DNA from 2 places in the Mesobacillus boroniphilus genome. Region 2 is predicted to be linked to the other one. Evidence: a T-box and tRNA genes for the amino acid it is inferred to sense, from the RefSeq annotation. Region 2 holds a T-box; the other holds one or more tRNA genes.

Region 1 (7,314 bases), 2.0 Mb from region 2:
AGGGTAAAATTCGATCTCTGCTATAAATTCAAGGACCGCTCTATTAAAAAACGCGAACCGCTCCCCATCATCATAATGCCCATAAAGACGATCGCGCTTGAAGTAATACTCATTATCAACAAAATAGAAAGTAACACCGTCATACTCCAGAGTCTCAATGCCGCAATATTGTGAACGCCAGCCTAATTGCACATTATACTCTTTCACTTTCTTCATTTCTGAGCTGAATTTTTCAGGAATCAAGCCATACTTCGGCAAAATGACCCTGACATCCGCCCCGAGTTTTTTCAATTCCTTCGGAAGCGATCCCGCTACATCCGCCAGTCCCCCTGACTTGATGAACGGAACACATTCCGATACAGCAAATAAAACCTTCACGATCCGCTCCCCACTCCCTGGACCGAACCCTTCCGGATGACAGCCGGTGATTCTGCTGGCGCTGTGATCACTGTTCCTGCTTCAATTCTTGCATCCTTATCAACAATGACTGAATCCAAGATACAATTCTCCTTGATTTGCGTTTTTTGCATGATGATGCAATTGCGTACGACTGTACCCTTGCCAATTTTCACTCCCCTGGCGATGATGCTGTTTTCAACCGTACCCTCAATCATCCCGCCATTGGCAACCATCGAGTTACGGACAGATGCCTCGGCATCATATCTGGTTGGAGGTTCATCCTTTACTTTTGTCAGGATAGGCCGCTCTTTCAGGAATAGCTGTTTCCAGACCTCAGGCTTCAGCAAATCCATGCTGGTCCTGAAATAGTTTTCAATCGTATCAACCATAGCGGCGTATCCCTCAAAATTGTAATAGCAGAGATGGAACTGGCTATCTATATCGGTCACGACATCCCTCATATTCGAGTAGCCGGTTTCATTGCGCGTCATAACCAAGTCCATCAACAACGACTTTTTCACGAGGTATATGCCCATTGATTTTCCTTCTTTTTGCACCTCGGTGATGTCGCAGCCGGATTTGATATGCCAATCAAGCAGCGGCTGGAAATCCATATTGAAAACCGTATAGGAATTCGCAATCAGCGCATACTCCTGGGTACTCCGTTCAAAGAAGTCAATGTTGTCAGCAAAGTGGTCCAGCGTGCCGATTCCCGTATAATGTTTATCAAGATTAGGCGCAGGGAAGAAGAATAGTCCATCCCTTTTTCGATTAAGGTCCCAGTTCCTGCCTGACCCTAAATGGTCCATCAGCGACCTGTATTGAAATTTAGGAAAAATAGCCACACTCTGTATACCTGAGTTGACCATATTGGAAAGGATAAAATCAATCAGCCTGTATCTTCCGCCAAAAGGAATCGCTGCCACCGACCGGTGAATGGACAGTTCCTGGAGATCATCGTGAACGGTTGTTGCATCTATTACTCCTAATAATTGTTTGTTCATTTCTTTTTCCTCCCGAATCGGTTCAATTGGATTGCAATTCACCGATTGTTTCTTCCGATACTAATGTGATGTCGTTCTCGCTCTCGCCTGGCTTTATGATTGTTCCATCCGGTACATATACTCCAGGGGAAACAATCGCCTTTTCAATTACACAGTTGTGGCCAATAACGGCATCCGGCATGATAACAGTTTCCTTTACAACAGCTCCCTTTTTCACAGTCACTCCCTGAAAAACGACCGTTCTGGAAACCTCCCCTTCGATCTTGCAGCCCTCATTGACCAGCGACTCTGTTACTTCTCCTTCTGGGCAAATATATTGCGGCGGCTGATTGGGATTGACGGAATAAATCCGCCACGACTGATCAAACAGGTTCAACTCACAATCTTTATCCAATAAATCCATATTCGCTTCCCAAAGGCTTTGTACTGTCCCTACATCCTTCCAGTAGCCTTTAAAAGGATAAGCAAATAATTTCATATTTTCTTCGATTAACAGAGGAATGATATCCTTTCCGAAATCATGGCTGGAATCAGGATTCTGATCATCCCTTATCAGATATTCCCTTAAAACACTCCATTTAAAAATATAAATTCCCATCGAAGCCAGATTATTTTTCGCTACATCCGGTTTTTCCTCAAATTCAGTGACCCTAAGTTCAGCATCCGTATTCATGATGCCAAAGCGATTTGTCTCTTCCCATGGAACTTCAATGACCGAGATTGTCACATCGGCACCTTTCTCAATATGATGTTCTAGCATCAATTCATAATTCATTTTATAAATATGGTCACCTGAGAGAATAAGGACGTACTCCGGATTATACTGATCAAGATAATTCAGATTCTGGAAAATCGCACTTGCCGTACCAGAATACCATTTTACTTCAGAACTCTCCGCATAAGGCGGTAACACAGTGACACCGCCATCCTTCCTGTCGAGGTCCCATGCACTGCCAATGCCAATATAAGAATTAAGCAAAAGTGGCTGATATTGTGTCAATACGCCCACAGTATGGATTCCTGAGTTCGTGCAGTTGCTTAACGGGAAATCGATGATCCGGTATTTGCCGCCAAAAGGGACAGCTGGCTTAGCGAGATTCTTCGTCAGTGAGTGCAGCCGGCTTCCTTTTCCTCCTGCCAACAGCATTGCTACGCATTTCTTCTTTTGCATGATTGTTTCTCCCCTTTCTTTTTATAACAGGACGTAAGACTGAGATTCCGAATGGAGAAATACTCATCTCTATAGAATATGGCCTTCCATGAAAGGCTATTTCTTCCGCTTTCAAAACTTTTTTATTTATAACTCCTGAACCGCCAAAGTCTGTAGCATCACTGTTCAAAATTTCCCGATATTCGCCATTCTTTGGGACACCGATTCGATAATCGCTATATATTTTTTCTGTAAAATTGCAAACTATGACCAGAAGTTCTTCAGGATTCTTCCCTTTCCGGATAAAAGAAAAAATCGACTGGTCCCGGTTATCAGCATCGATCCACTCAAAGCCTTCATAGCTTTGATCGACCTCATACAGCGGCTTAGACCGCTTATACAATTTGATTAGTTCCTTATTATAATGGTTCATCTTTTCATGCATTTCATAATCGAGGAGATTCCAGTCAAGCTGTTCTTTGTCCTTCCATTCCGAAAACTGTCCAAATTCGGTCCCCATGAAAGTCAGTTTCTTGCCCGGATGTGCTGCCATGAACCCAAGCAATAGTCTAAGCTGTGCGAACTTTTGCCAGTAATCGCCCGGCATCTTATCAAGAAGCGATTTCTTCCCGTGAACGACCTCATCGTGCGAAAAGGGCAGGACAAAATTCTCTGAAAATGCATATAGCAGCGAAAAGGTGACTTTATCATGTATATGCTTCCTGTTATGGGATTCTTCCTCCATATACTTCAAGGTGTCATTCATCCATCCCATGTTCCACTTGTATGTAAAACCAAGACCGCCATACTCCACAGGAGCCGTCACCTGCGGCCAGTCAGTCGAATCCTCCGCAATCATCAATGCTCCCGGTTCATACTCCTTGACCGCTTTGTTCAGTTTCTTTAAAAAATCCACTCCAAATTGGTTCGCTGCCTGGATCGAATTCGGCCAGTAGATGATATTAGCCACAGCATCAACCCTGAAGCCGTCAATATGGTATTTCTCCAACCAGAAAAGCGCACTCGAAATCAGAAAGCTCTGCACCTCCGTTTTTCCCAAGTCGAAATTGGCTGTGCCCCAAACATGGTTTTCACGATCATTCTCCCGCTGATATTCAAATACATAGCTGCCATCGAACTGGTACAACCCATGAGCATCCTTGCAAAAATGCCCCGGAATCCAATCAAGGATGACCCCAATGCCATTTTGATGACACATATCAACGAAATACATGAAATCATGAGGCGGTCCATAACGACTCGTAACGGAAAAATAACCAGTAGATTGATAGCCCCATGAGATGTCGAGCGGATGCTCAGTTAGAGGCAATAATTCAATATGTGTGTATCCGTGCTCAGCAATATATGGGATCAACTCATCAACAAGCTCACGGTATGTAAGAAAAGAACCATCCTCATGCTTCTTCCAGGAACCCACATGAAGCTCATATATGAACATCGGCTCCCCGAGGGTAGTCCGCTTTTCACGCTTTTGCAGCCACTTCTGATCATTCCATTTGTAACCGTCCATTGAATAGACAATCGAAGCCGTGTTTGGCCTTAATTCGGAGAAAAACGCATAAGGGTCAGATTTGAGCCTGTGCTCACCCGACGCAGTCACAATCTCATATTTATAAATGGTACCGGTCAAATCACCCTCTAGAGCGAGCTGCCAGACTCCCTCCTGATTGACTTTATGAAACTCATAGCCATTCCCATCCCAATTATTTAAATCACCTGCTAACCTTACCTGAGTCGCCTTTGGAGCCCACACACAAAATCGAGTATATGTTTCAGTTCCATTTTTAATGACATGTGCTCCAAATAAATTGTAGCTTTGAAACAGATTGCCTTCATGGAACAAATGCAATTCAAACTCTGTAGGATTAATCACCAAGATCCTTCCACCTGCCTTCTGCAAAACTTATGAAAACTCCCTTTTTCAGTAGTATTCTAGTTTTCATCCAAAATTCCTTGTAAACATTTTTTTAATATTTCGACAATAATTCTCACCAAATTTCGGTATTCGACAATTCTATCTAAATGGCAGCGCTTCAATGTACTAAATCTTCCAATTGCGCGAATTTTGGAGAACGAAAATTGAAATAGAATAATATTTTTGGGGAAGGTTGCGTTGATTTTATAAGGATTGATAGAGAAAATTAGCGGAAAAACATTTTTGGAATGATAGCGTTTTCATAAAATTTTTGAAGTATAACTTGCTTTTTGTTTTGAGTGAGAGGTTAGAGTTATTGAGGGAGGGACACTAAGGCTGAGAGAGAGTTTTTCAACCGGATTCCGGAATTTTTGATACAACCGTGAATTATGTTTCCGTAATCTATTTCCCTGCCACATTACGGGAACATCCACTAAGAAAGAATCTATTCTTTTCCTACCTATCAGAATTATTAACATGCACCAGCTCTTGGAGTTCTGTCTTCGAAGTCGCGCTTTGACTAACTCACTGGGAATCAGGGGCGACGCTGGGGAAGCAGAAGTATTTTTATAAGTTAACTAGTACCTACCTGGCAACGCTATTGATCCTGATTTGTTATCCTTAAATAAAAAAAAACTGTTAGCACGAATGCTAACAGTTTTCCTTATGACCCCTACGGGATTCGAACCCGTGTTACCGCCGTGAAAGGGCGGTGTCTTAACCGCTTGACCAAGGGGCCTTGTGGCGGAGAAGGAGGGATTTGAACCCTCGCGCCGGTTACCCGACCTACACCCTTAGCAGGGGCGCCTCTTCAGCCTCTTGAGTACTTCCCCATAAAAATGGCTCCGCAGGTAGGATTCGAACCTACGACCGCTCGGTTAACAGCCGAGTGCTCTACCACTGAGCTACTGCGGAATAATATAAAAAATGGGCCTAAGTGGACTCGAACCACCGACCTCACGCTTATCAGGCGTGCGCTCTAACCAGCTGAGCTATAGGCCCTTATGGAGCGGGTGAAGAGAATCGAACTCTCATCATCAGCTTGGAAGGCTGAGGTTTTACCACTAAACTACACCCGCAAAAAATGGGGCGACTGATGGGAATCGAACCCACGAATGCCTGAACCACAATCAGGTGCGTTAACCACTTCGCCACAATCGCCATATCTATAAATGCATATTAATTGAAATTAAATAAGGTGGCTCAGGACGGAATCGAACCGCCGACACAAGGATTTTCAGTCCTTTGCTCTACCGACTGAGCTACTGAGCCACTATAATATTGCTTCCTAAATCCCAATAGGTTTAGGTCCTTTGCTAGAAGCTTATTCGGAGATGTGAGCAACTTGCTCTACCGACTGAGCTGCTGGCAATTATAAAAATGGCGGTCCCGACCGGGATCGAACCGGCGATCTCCTGCGTGACAGGCAGGCATGTTAACCGCTACACCACGGGACCAGATTGCGGGGGCAGGATTTGAACCTGCGACCTTCGGGTTATGAGCCCGACGAGCTACCGGACTGCTCCACCCCGCGACGATATAAATCACACTATTTTGTTTATGCTCTTAGTGAGCATGGACTGTCCCGATCTCAGGTAGCTTATTCAAGAAGCAACTCGATCGGTACAACTCGCAGCATATTCAGTGAAGTAACGCTTGTTGCTCCACCCCGCGACGATAATATTCAATAAAATAATGGAGGAGGTAGAGGGATTCGAACCCCCGCGCGGTGTTACCCGCCTGTCGGTTTTCAAGACCGATCCCTTCAGCCAGACTTGGGTATACCTCCGTGTAAAAATAAGCAATGGTGGACCTTGTAGGACTCGAACCTACGACCGGACGGTTATGAGCCGTCTGCTCTAACCAGCTGAGCTAAAGGTCCAGGATATCCTAGATTGAATAGGTTCAACCAGATTAAATTTGGTAGCGGCGGAGGGGATCGAACCCCCGACCTTACGGGTATGAACCGTACGCTCTAGCCAGCTGAGCTACACCGCCAAATTATTATTTAAAGTTTTATGGTGGAGCCTAGCGGGATCGAACCGCTGACCTCCTGCGTGCAAGGCAGGCGCTCTCCCAGCTGAGCTAAGGCCCCATATAATATAAGTAGCATGGTCGGGAAGACAGGATTCGAACCTGCGACCCCTTGGTCCCAAACCAAGTGCTCTACCAAGCTGAGCTACTCCCCGATAAAGAGAAAATATAATGGCGCGCCCGAAAGGAGTCGAACCCATAACCTTCTGATCCGTAGTCAGACGCTCTATCCAATTGAGCTACGGGCGCATTATTTAGTATTTTAGCTAACTTGGTGGTGCCGAGGACCGGAATCGAACCGGTACGGTAGTCACCTACCGCAGGATTTTAAGTCCTGTGCGTCTGCCAGTTCCGCCACCCCGGCTTAAGAACTATGGAGCGGAAGACGGGATTCGAACCCGCGACCCCAACCTTGGCAAGGTTGTATTCTACCACTGAACTACTTCCGCAAACTTTATGTTTTTTTGAAAAATGGTGCGGGTGAAGGGAGTCGAACCCCCACGCCTTGCGGCGCCAGATCCTAAGTCTGGTGCGTCTGCCAATTCCGCCACACCCGCATATTTGATTCAATGTTATTTTACTTTCGTAAAAAAACAATGGTGAGCCATGAAGGACTCGAACCTTCGACCCTCTGATTAAAAGTCAGATGCTCTACCGACTGAGCTAATGGCTCGTACAAAAGGTGCCGGCAAGAGGACTTGAACCCCCAACCTACTGATTACAAGTCAGTTGCTCTACCAATTGAGCTACACCGGCATGTTAATGAAGATTATTTTTACTGTGCAAAAAAA
Region 2 (7,314 bases):
GCAGCTCCCTGTGTCCTCTGTCGACCAGTACTGCAAGCTGGATTGTCGCCGGCCGGCCGATATCAATCAAAGCATCCATACCTGCACGGACTGTCCTGCCTGTATAAAGGACATCATCTACCAGGATCACCTTTTTATTCGAGATGTCGACTGGAATATCCGAGCCTTTTACCTCCGGCTCCTGGTCATTCGTCTTCTTCGTCAAGTCATCGCGATACAGGGTGATATCCAGCTCTCCTACTGGCATTTCCGCTCCTTCGATTTCGCGGATTCTTTCCGCCAGCCTTTTGGCGATATAAATTCCTCTGGTGCGGATACCGACCAGCACGCAGTCTTCGATCCCCTTGTTTCTTTCAATGATTTCATGGGCAATCCTCGTCAGTGCCCTGCGGATTCCCTGGTTGTCGAGCACAACCGCTTTTTCAGCCATTTGTTTTCACTCCTTCTCTGTCTATGGTTTGAAAACGGACCATTAAAAAACCCTCTTACCTGATTCGGCAAGAGGGTAAACGTGTGGTGTTAGTATGCAGCAGGGCATACAAAATATGCCTGTTGCAAATCCGTTTCCTTCTCAGCCTCACGGGACTGTCTTTAAAGGACTTATTAAACTATAGTCATCTTAAAATACATGTTGAACTTTGTCAACGATTTTCTCTTAAATCATTTAAAAGCTTTACGAAATACTCGGGCAGCGGAGCTTCAAACTCGAGATACTCCCCTGTCCTTGGGTGCTCAAAACCAAGCACACCAGCATGCAATGCCTGTCCGCCAATATCAAGAGTCTTTTTCGGACCGTATTTTGGGTCTCCGGCCAGCGGATAGCCGATGTATTTCATATGAACACGAATTTGGTGTGTCCTGCCTGTTTCAAGCTGACACTCAACAAATGTAAAGTCCTTAAAACGATCGATAACATTAAAATGTGTGACAGCATTTTTGCCATTATCAACTACTGTCATACTCTGGCGGTCTTTCTGGTCACGTCCAAGCGGAGCGTCGATTGTACCATGATCATGCTGGATATTTCCATGTACGAGCGCACTGTACTTGCGAGTAACTGTTTTGGCTACTAGCTGGTTCACCAGGCTTTCGTGTGACATATCATTTTTAGCTACCATCAAAAGTCCAGATGTGTCCTTATCAATCCTATGAACGATACCTGGACGGAGCACGCCATTAATGCCTGACAAATCCTTGCAATGCGCCATCAAACCGTTAACAAGCGTCCCTGTCATATGTCCTGGTGCAGGATGGACGACCATTCCCTTAGGCTTGTTCACAACAAGAACATCTGCGTCCTCATAAAAAATCTCAAGGTCCATTTCCTCAGCAATTACATCTAACACTTCAGGCTCTGGAATGTTGATTTCAAGCTTGTCATTCAAGCTGCATTTATAATTTGTTTTAATTTTAGCTCCATTAACAAGAACGTTGCCATCCTTGATCCATTGCTGCACCTGGCTCCTCGACCATTCTGCATCAAGTGTCGAAACTACTTTATCTATTCTGTCACCAGCCTGTTCCTCACTGATGATGTGTTCCATTTTCTCCATAAGCTTTTCTTTTCGCCTCTCTCTCTTCCCTGATCATGTCAATCATCAACAATCCTACACCGATCACCAGCGCAGAATCCGCGATATTGAAGATAGGGAAATCGTATCCGAAAATATATGTGTTGATGAAATCCACCACTTCTTTTCGGTATACCCTGTCGATAAAATTCCCAATCGCCCCGCCCAGCATAAAACCAAGCGAAACACCTAGCAGCAGCTTACCTTTAGCTGCCTTTTGAATATAAATGACAAGGCCAATAATCACTATGATGGTAATGACATAGAAGAACCACATTTGTCCCTGCAGAATTCCCCAAGCAGCACCACGGTTGCGGTGCGAAGTGATATACAAAAAGTTCTCTATGACCTTTATGCTCTCTCCAAGCTCCATGTTTTTAACAATAAACCATTTAGTAAGCTGGTCAAGCAAGATAACAAACAGCGCAATTATGTAATAAAACACAAAGGTAACCTCCACATCCACAACATTCATTACCTTTGAATTTTAGCACATATCAGGAAAAGCGCAAGCGCCTAATCAGCCCTGACAAGCGCTGGAGGGCCTAACAGGTGACTTCAGAGCAGGGCCGAAGCGTTTCAAGGAGCTAGGTGCGGAAACTGGACAAATCTCCAATTGAAAATTGTCCATTCAGGTTAATTTTTAAAAAAACGACAGATATTATAAGTTTTAGTGATGTTACTGACTTTGAAAGGTGGTAAAACAGCTAATAACAGAGAAATTTCAATTAAAATCAGCGGTTTTGGGTGATGATTTTAGCATAAATTGAAGTGTTAAAATTGTTTATTGGCGAAAAAATATTTTTTATTCGCGATTTTCAAATTTTATTGGCAATAATTTTATTTAATTGGCGATAATGAGCTGTTTATTGGCGAAAATCCATTTTTATTGGCGACTTGGAAATTTCCAATGATTTTTTCCAGTTAATCCAATCCTCAGCATCATAAAGAATTTATTCGAGATCTCTTTTTAAATCCTCCATACCGAAATAACAGCATAACTCACGAATAAATCGGTTTTCGGCAGTATTGTTCTATTTGCCCCAATTCACTCGCTGACCTTGCTGTTGGGATGGTCTGCAAAAACTCGTATGGCAGGTATTCTCCAGATATTTCACATTTACCATACTCACCATATTCCATTTTCTCCAATGCTGTTTCTATATCGCTTAGTTCATCAACAATGTATTGCAAAATCCTCTCATCTTTATTGCCGTGATTCAGGTACGCTAACAATTCTGTTCTCGTTTCGCGGAGCTCATTGTAAATGTAATCAAGATTACCTTCCATGTATCTGCCCCCGTTCCTGTTTACAGCTATTATTTCCCGCAAAAATTTGCTGAATCAGCTAAACTTTTTACATGTACTGCAGGATTTCCCAACCTCGATGATAATTGGCACACATAGAAAAAACTCCGGGCATAAACCCGGAGTTTCATTTTGCATTTTAGTAATTCTCTTTTACCACAGTTGCACATCGTTCACATAGTGTTGGATGTTCTTCAACTTTGCCGACTTCTGGTGTAACAACCCAGCATCTTTCACATGTTTCACCTTCAGCTTTTGTAACAACAATCGCTGCACTGTCAAACTTGATCGCATCGTCTGGAGCTTGGTCATAGCTTCCCGCCACTTCGAAGCCTGAAACAATGAACAGCTGGCTTAAGTTTTCAGAGATTGAATCCAGAAGTTCTTTTGTGCTGTCGTTTACGTATAATGAAACCTTCGCAGTCAGCGACTTACCGATGACTTTCTCGTTCCTTGCTTCTTCAAGAGCCTTCAGGACATCGTCACGAAGCTTCATGAACGCATTCCACTTAGTTTCAAGTGCTTCTGAATTTGCGATTTCCTTCGCTTCAGGCATATCAGTCAGCTGGACACTGTCTTCGTTAGCTGAAGGAATGAATGCCCAAACCTCATCTGCTGTATGAGAAAGAATCGGTGCAGTCAGCTTAACCAATGCAAGCAGACTCTCGTGCAATACTGTCTGGATTGCGCGGCGCTCTGAGTTGTCTGCAGCTTCGATATATAAGACATCCTTTGCAAAATCCAGATAGAATGCACTTAAATCAAGAGTACAGAAGTTATTGACCGCGTGGTAGACGCCTGCAAATTCATAATTGTCGTAAGCATTGCGTACATATTTGATCAATTTATTCAGCTTTACGAGCATGAACTGGTCAACTTCGCGGAGCTGCTCAAATGGCACTGAATCTGTTGCAGGGTTGAAATCAGAAAGATTGCCAAGTAAGAATCTGAACGTGTTACGGATTTTACGGTAAACTTCGGCAACCTGCTTAAGGATTGCGTCTGAAACACGCACATCTGATTGATAGTCAACAGATGCTACCCATAAACGGAGGATGTCAGCACCCAACTGGTTCATGACCTTCGCAGGAACGACAACGTTACCGATTGATTTACTCATCTTGCGGCCTTCTCCATCAAGTGCGAAACCATGGCTGAGTACTCCTTTGTAAGGCGCCTTGCCTGTTACTGCGACTGCAGTGGACAAGGAAGAGTTGAACCAGCCCCGATACTGGTCGGAACCTTCAAGATACAAGTCTGCAGGACGCTGGAGGTCATCACGCTCTACAAGCACCGCCTGGTGGGATGATCCAGAGTCGAACCAAACATCCATGATATCTGTTTCTTTTGTAAAATTGCCGTTAGGGCTGCCAGGATGGCTGAAGCCATCAGGAAGCAATTCCTTTGCTTCTTTTTCAAACCAGATATTTGAGCCGTGCTCACGGAATAGGTTAGAAACATGCTCGATGGTTTCATCCGTGATGATTTCTTCTCCATTCTCAGCGAAGAATACCGGAATTGGAACACCCCATGCACGCTGGCGGGAAATACACCAGTCACCGCGGTCACGGACCATATTGAATAGTCTTGTTTCTCCCCATGCTGGCACCCATTTTGTTTCTTCAACAGCTTTTAGCAATTCACCGCGAAAATCCTTGATGGATGCGAACCATTGCGCAGTAGCACGGAAGATAACAGGTTTCTTCGTTCTCCAGTCATGCGGATATGAGTGTGTGATGAAGCTTAGCTTCAGTAAAGCACCAGCTTCCTCAAGCTTTTCTGTGATTGGCTTGTTTGCCTGATCATAGAACAATCCTTCAAAGCCTTCTGCTTCAGATGTCATAACACCCTTATCATCGACAGGACATAAAACTTCAAGGCCGTATTTCTGGCCGACACGGAAGTCATCTTCCCCGTGTCCTGGAGCAGTGTGCACGCATCCTGTACCAGCATCTGTCGTAACGTGCTCGCCAAGCATAACTAGTGAATCACGGCCGTATAATGGATGTTTTGCAAGGACACCTTCAAGCTCTTTACCTGCAACTTTCTTAACTGTTGAAGTATTTTCCCAGCCGATTTCATTCGTAACTGCTTCAAGAAGTTCTTCAGCAACAAGGAATTTCCTTCCGCCAGCTTCTACCACAACGTAAATCAAATCAGGATGGACGGAAATTCCAAGGTTGGCAGGAATCGTCCATGGAGTTGTCGTCCAGATGATGATTTCAACATCCTGATCAAGAACTCCTTTGCCATCTTTAACAGGGAAGCCAACATAGATAGATGCAGAACGCTTATCCTGATACTCGATCTCAGCTTCTGCAAGTGCAGATTCACTTGACGGTGACCAGTAAACAGGCTTTTTGCCCTTGTAGATGTATCCCTTTTTGGCCATGTCGCCAAATACTTTGATTTGCTGTGCCTCATACTCAGGTTTCAGTGTGATGTACGGGTTTTCCCAGTCACCTCTTACACCTAAACGCTTGAATTGTTCGCGCTGATTGTTGATTTGCTCGTAAGCATACTCTTCACAAAGCTTCCTGAACTCAGCGACCGTCATTTCCTTGCGTTTTACACCTTTGTTCGTGAGTGCCTGCTCGATTGGCAAACCATGTGTGTCCCAGCCTGGAACATACGGAGAGCAGAAACCGCTCATTGATTTATAACGGACGATAAAATCTTTGAGAATTTTATTAAGTGCATGCCCCATATGGATGTCTCCATTAGCATATGGAGGTCCATCATGAAGGATGAAAAGCGGACGCCCTTCTGTGTGTTTCTGAACTTTTTCGTAGATGCTCATTTCTTCCCATTTGGCCTGGATTTCCGGTTCCCTGTTCGGAAGATTTCCGCGCATCGGAAACTCGGTTTTCGGCATGAGTAAAGTGTCTTTGTACTCCATTAAATTGATCCTCCTAAATTAACCGTTGCAATCATGAGATACACGGATCATGGAAATAAAAAAAACCTCCTCATCCCTGAAAAGGGACGAGAAGGTTGTTTAATCCCGCGGTACCACCCTAAATAGACAAGATATTAATCATCCTGTCCTCTTAGCATTCTTAACGCGAATGTCACGCCTGCGCTTAATTATCCTTTCCGGATGTTCAGCTCGGAACTATAGGGTGATTTTCTGGCTATCCGCTTGCAATGGGCTTCCACCATCCCCAATTCGCTGAAAAGCAAGCAACTGGAACGCCATACTGTCCCTGTCACCGTTTCTGTCATGTATTGCACTTTGTTATGAAATTATATGCGAAAGAACGTGTCTCCGTCAAGCCAGTGAATCTTCTTCTTCCCTAGCTGAAGCCTTCAATTCTGTTGAATCCAATTCATATTCAAGCAGATGATCCCAATCATCGGTGTTCAGCATATCAAGCTGCGCTTCGATCAGCATCTTGAATCTTGTCCTGAATACTTTAGACTGCTTCTTTAACTCTTCGATTTCCAAAGCAATTTTACGTGCCTTGGATAAGGATTCATTGATGATCCTGTCGGCGTTCTTTTCCGCTTCCTTGATAATCAGCTTCGCTTCCTTTTGCGCATTGCGGCGGACTTCTTCCCCAGCTTCCTGAGCAATCACAATTGATTTATTAAGTGTTTCTTCAATATTCGTAAAATGACCAAGCCTTGAATTCATTTCATTCAGCTTTTCTTCAAGCTCTTTTTTCTCTCGGATAATTAGTTCGTAGTCCTTGATCACATTATCAAGAAACTCATTCACTTCATCTTCATCATACCCGCGAAATCCCTTATTGAATTCTTTGTTGTGTATATCTAACGGCGTTAAAGGCATGACGCCACCTCCCATTAAGTTATAATCCTTTATGTACTTAAAGCAATGATTCGACAAATAAACTAAAAATCCTTCTTCTATTACTATATAATTATTTTTTTCTTCCGGCAATAACTCGATATTTATCTTTTTTTGTTTTTCCTTCAATTGTGATCATTTTCGCACGCCCGTATCCACGTGCGGAGATGACATCGCCTTCGCCGCATTCAAATGCAGTATTTTCAATCGCTGTCCAATTGACTTTTACTTGGCCGTGCTGAATGAGCAGCTGGGATTTTTGTCTTGAAAGATTGAATAGCGCAGACATGACGGTATCTAGGCGCAGTGAAGAGACTGTAGTGTTCATTTCATTCCATTCCTCAGCAATCGCGACTGCATTTTCAAATGGAAGTTCTGACAAGCCAATTGATGCCTTGCCAATCGATTCTAATTGAAGCCGGATGTAATCGGCGATTTCCTCAGCTGCGAAAAATTGAACCACATCGCCATCAATCAGGATATCTCCAAATTTCCCACGCTTCAAACCAAGGGACATTAAGCTGCCCAAAACTTGACGGTGTTCAATATTCACAAACTTCTTTGCATAATCGATTCCAAAGAGCTTTATTTGGAAATCCTCTTCTTTAGCTTCCAGATACTCAG

The links. A T-box is a leader RNA that pairs with one kind of tRNA and senses whether it is charged. The one in region 2 lies ahead of ileS (isoleucine--tRNA ligase), so its partner is inferred to be a tRNA-Ile.
Region 1: it encodes a tRNA-Ile, which carries the amino acid that the T-box ahead of ileS (isoleucine--tRNA ligase) is inferred to sense. The anticodon was not compared.

The regions. Positions count from the first base shown of each region.
Region 1 covers NZ_QTKX01000001.1:2,552,141-2,559,454, forward strand. The annotation lists gene glgA (glycogen synthase GlgA) at 1-378, opposite strand, end outside; gene DYI25_RS12970 (sugar phosphate nucleotidyltransferase) at 375-1,403, opposite strand; gene DYI25_RS12975 (glucose-1-phosphate adenylyltransferase) at 1,426-2,574, opposite strand; gene glgB (1,4-alpha-glucan branching protein GlgB) at 2,492-4,450, opposite strand; tRNA gene DYI25_RS12985 (tRNA-Glu) at 5,157-5,228, opposite strand; tRNA gene DYI25_RS12990 (tRNA-Ser) at 5,232-5,322, opposite strand; tRNA gene DYI25_RS12995 (tRNA-Asn) at 5,330-5,404, opposite strand; tRNA gene DYI25_RS13000 (tRNA-Ile) at 5,418-5,491, opposite strand; tRNA gene DYI25_RS13005 (tRNA-Gly) at 5,495-5,568, opposite strand; tRNA gene DYI25_RS13010 (tRNA-His) at 5,575-5,650, opposite strand; tRNA gene DYI25_RS13015 (tRNA-Phe) at 5,689-5,761, opposite strand; tRNA gene DYI25_RS13020 (tRNA-Asp) at 5,871-5,946, opposite strand; tRNA gene DYI25_RS13025 (tRNA-Met) at 5,950-6,023, opposite strand; tRNA gene DYI25_RS13030 (tRNA-Ser) at 6,186-6,278, opposite strand; tRNA gene DYI25_RS13035 (tRNA-Ile) at 6,295-6,371, opposite strand; tRNA gene DYI25_RS13040 (tRNA-Met) at 6,411-6,487, opposite strand; tRNA gene DYI25_RS13045 (tRNA-Ala) at 6,509-6,584, opposite strand; tRNA gene DYI25_RS13050 (tRNA-Pro) at 6,602-6,678, opposite strand; tRNA gene DYI25_RS13055 (tRNA-Arg) at 6,696-6,772, opposite strand; tRNA gene DYI25_RS13060 (tRNA-Leu) at 6,799-6,887, opposite strand; tRNA gene DYI25_RS13065 (tRNA-Gly) at 6,898-6,972, opposite strand; tRNA gene DYI25_RS13070 (tRNA-Leu) at 6,996-7,080, opposite strand; tRNA gene DYI25_RS13075 (tRNA-Lys) at 7,121-7,196, opposite strand; tRNA gene DYI25_RS13080 (tRNA-Thr) at 7,207-7,279, opposite strand.
Region 2 covers NZ_QTKX01000001.1:583,124-590,437, reverse strand. The annotation lists gene pyrR (bifunctional pyr operon transcriptional regulator/uracil phosphoribosyltransferase PyrR) at 1-430, opposite strand, end outside; gene DYI25_RS02905 (RluA family pseudouridine synthase) at 642-1,553, opposite strand; gene lspA (signal peptidase II) at 1,525-2,016, opposite strand; gene DYI25_RS02895 (hypothetical protein) at 2,574-2,861, opposite strand; gene ileS (isoleucine--tRNA ligase) at 3,019-5,778, opposite strand; T-box leader at 5,858-6,101, opposite strand; gene DYI25_RS02885 (DivIVA domain-containing protein) at 6,151-6,672, opposite strand; gene DYI25_RS02880 (RNA-binding protein) at 6,764-7,314, opposite strand, start outside.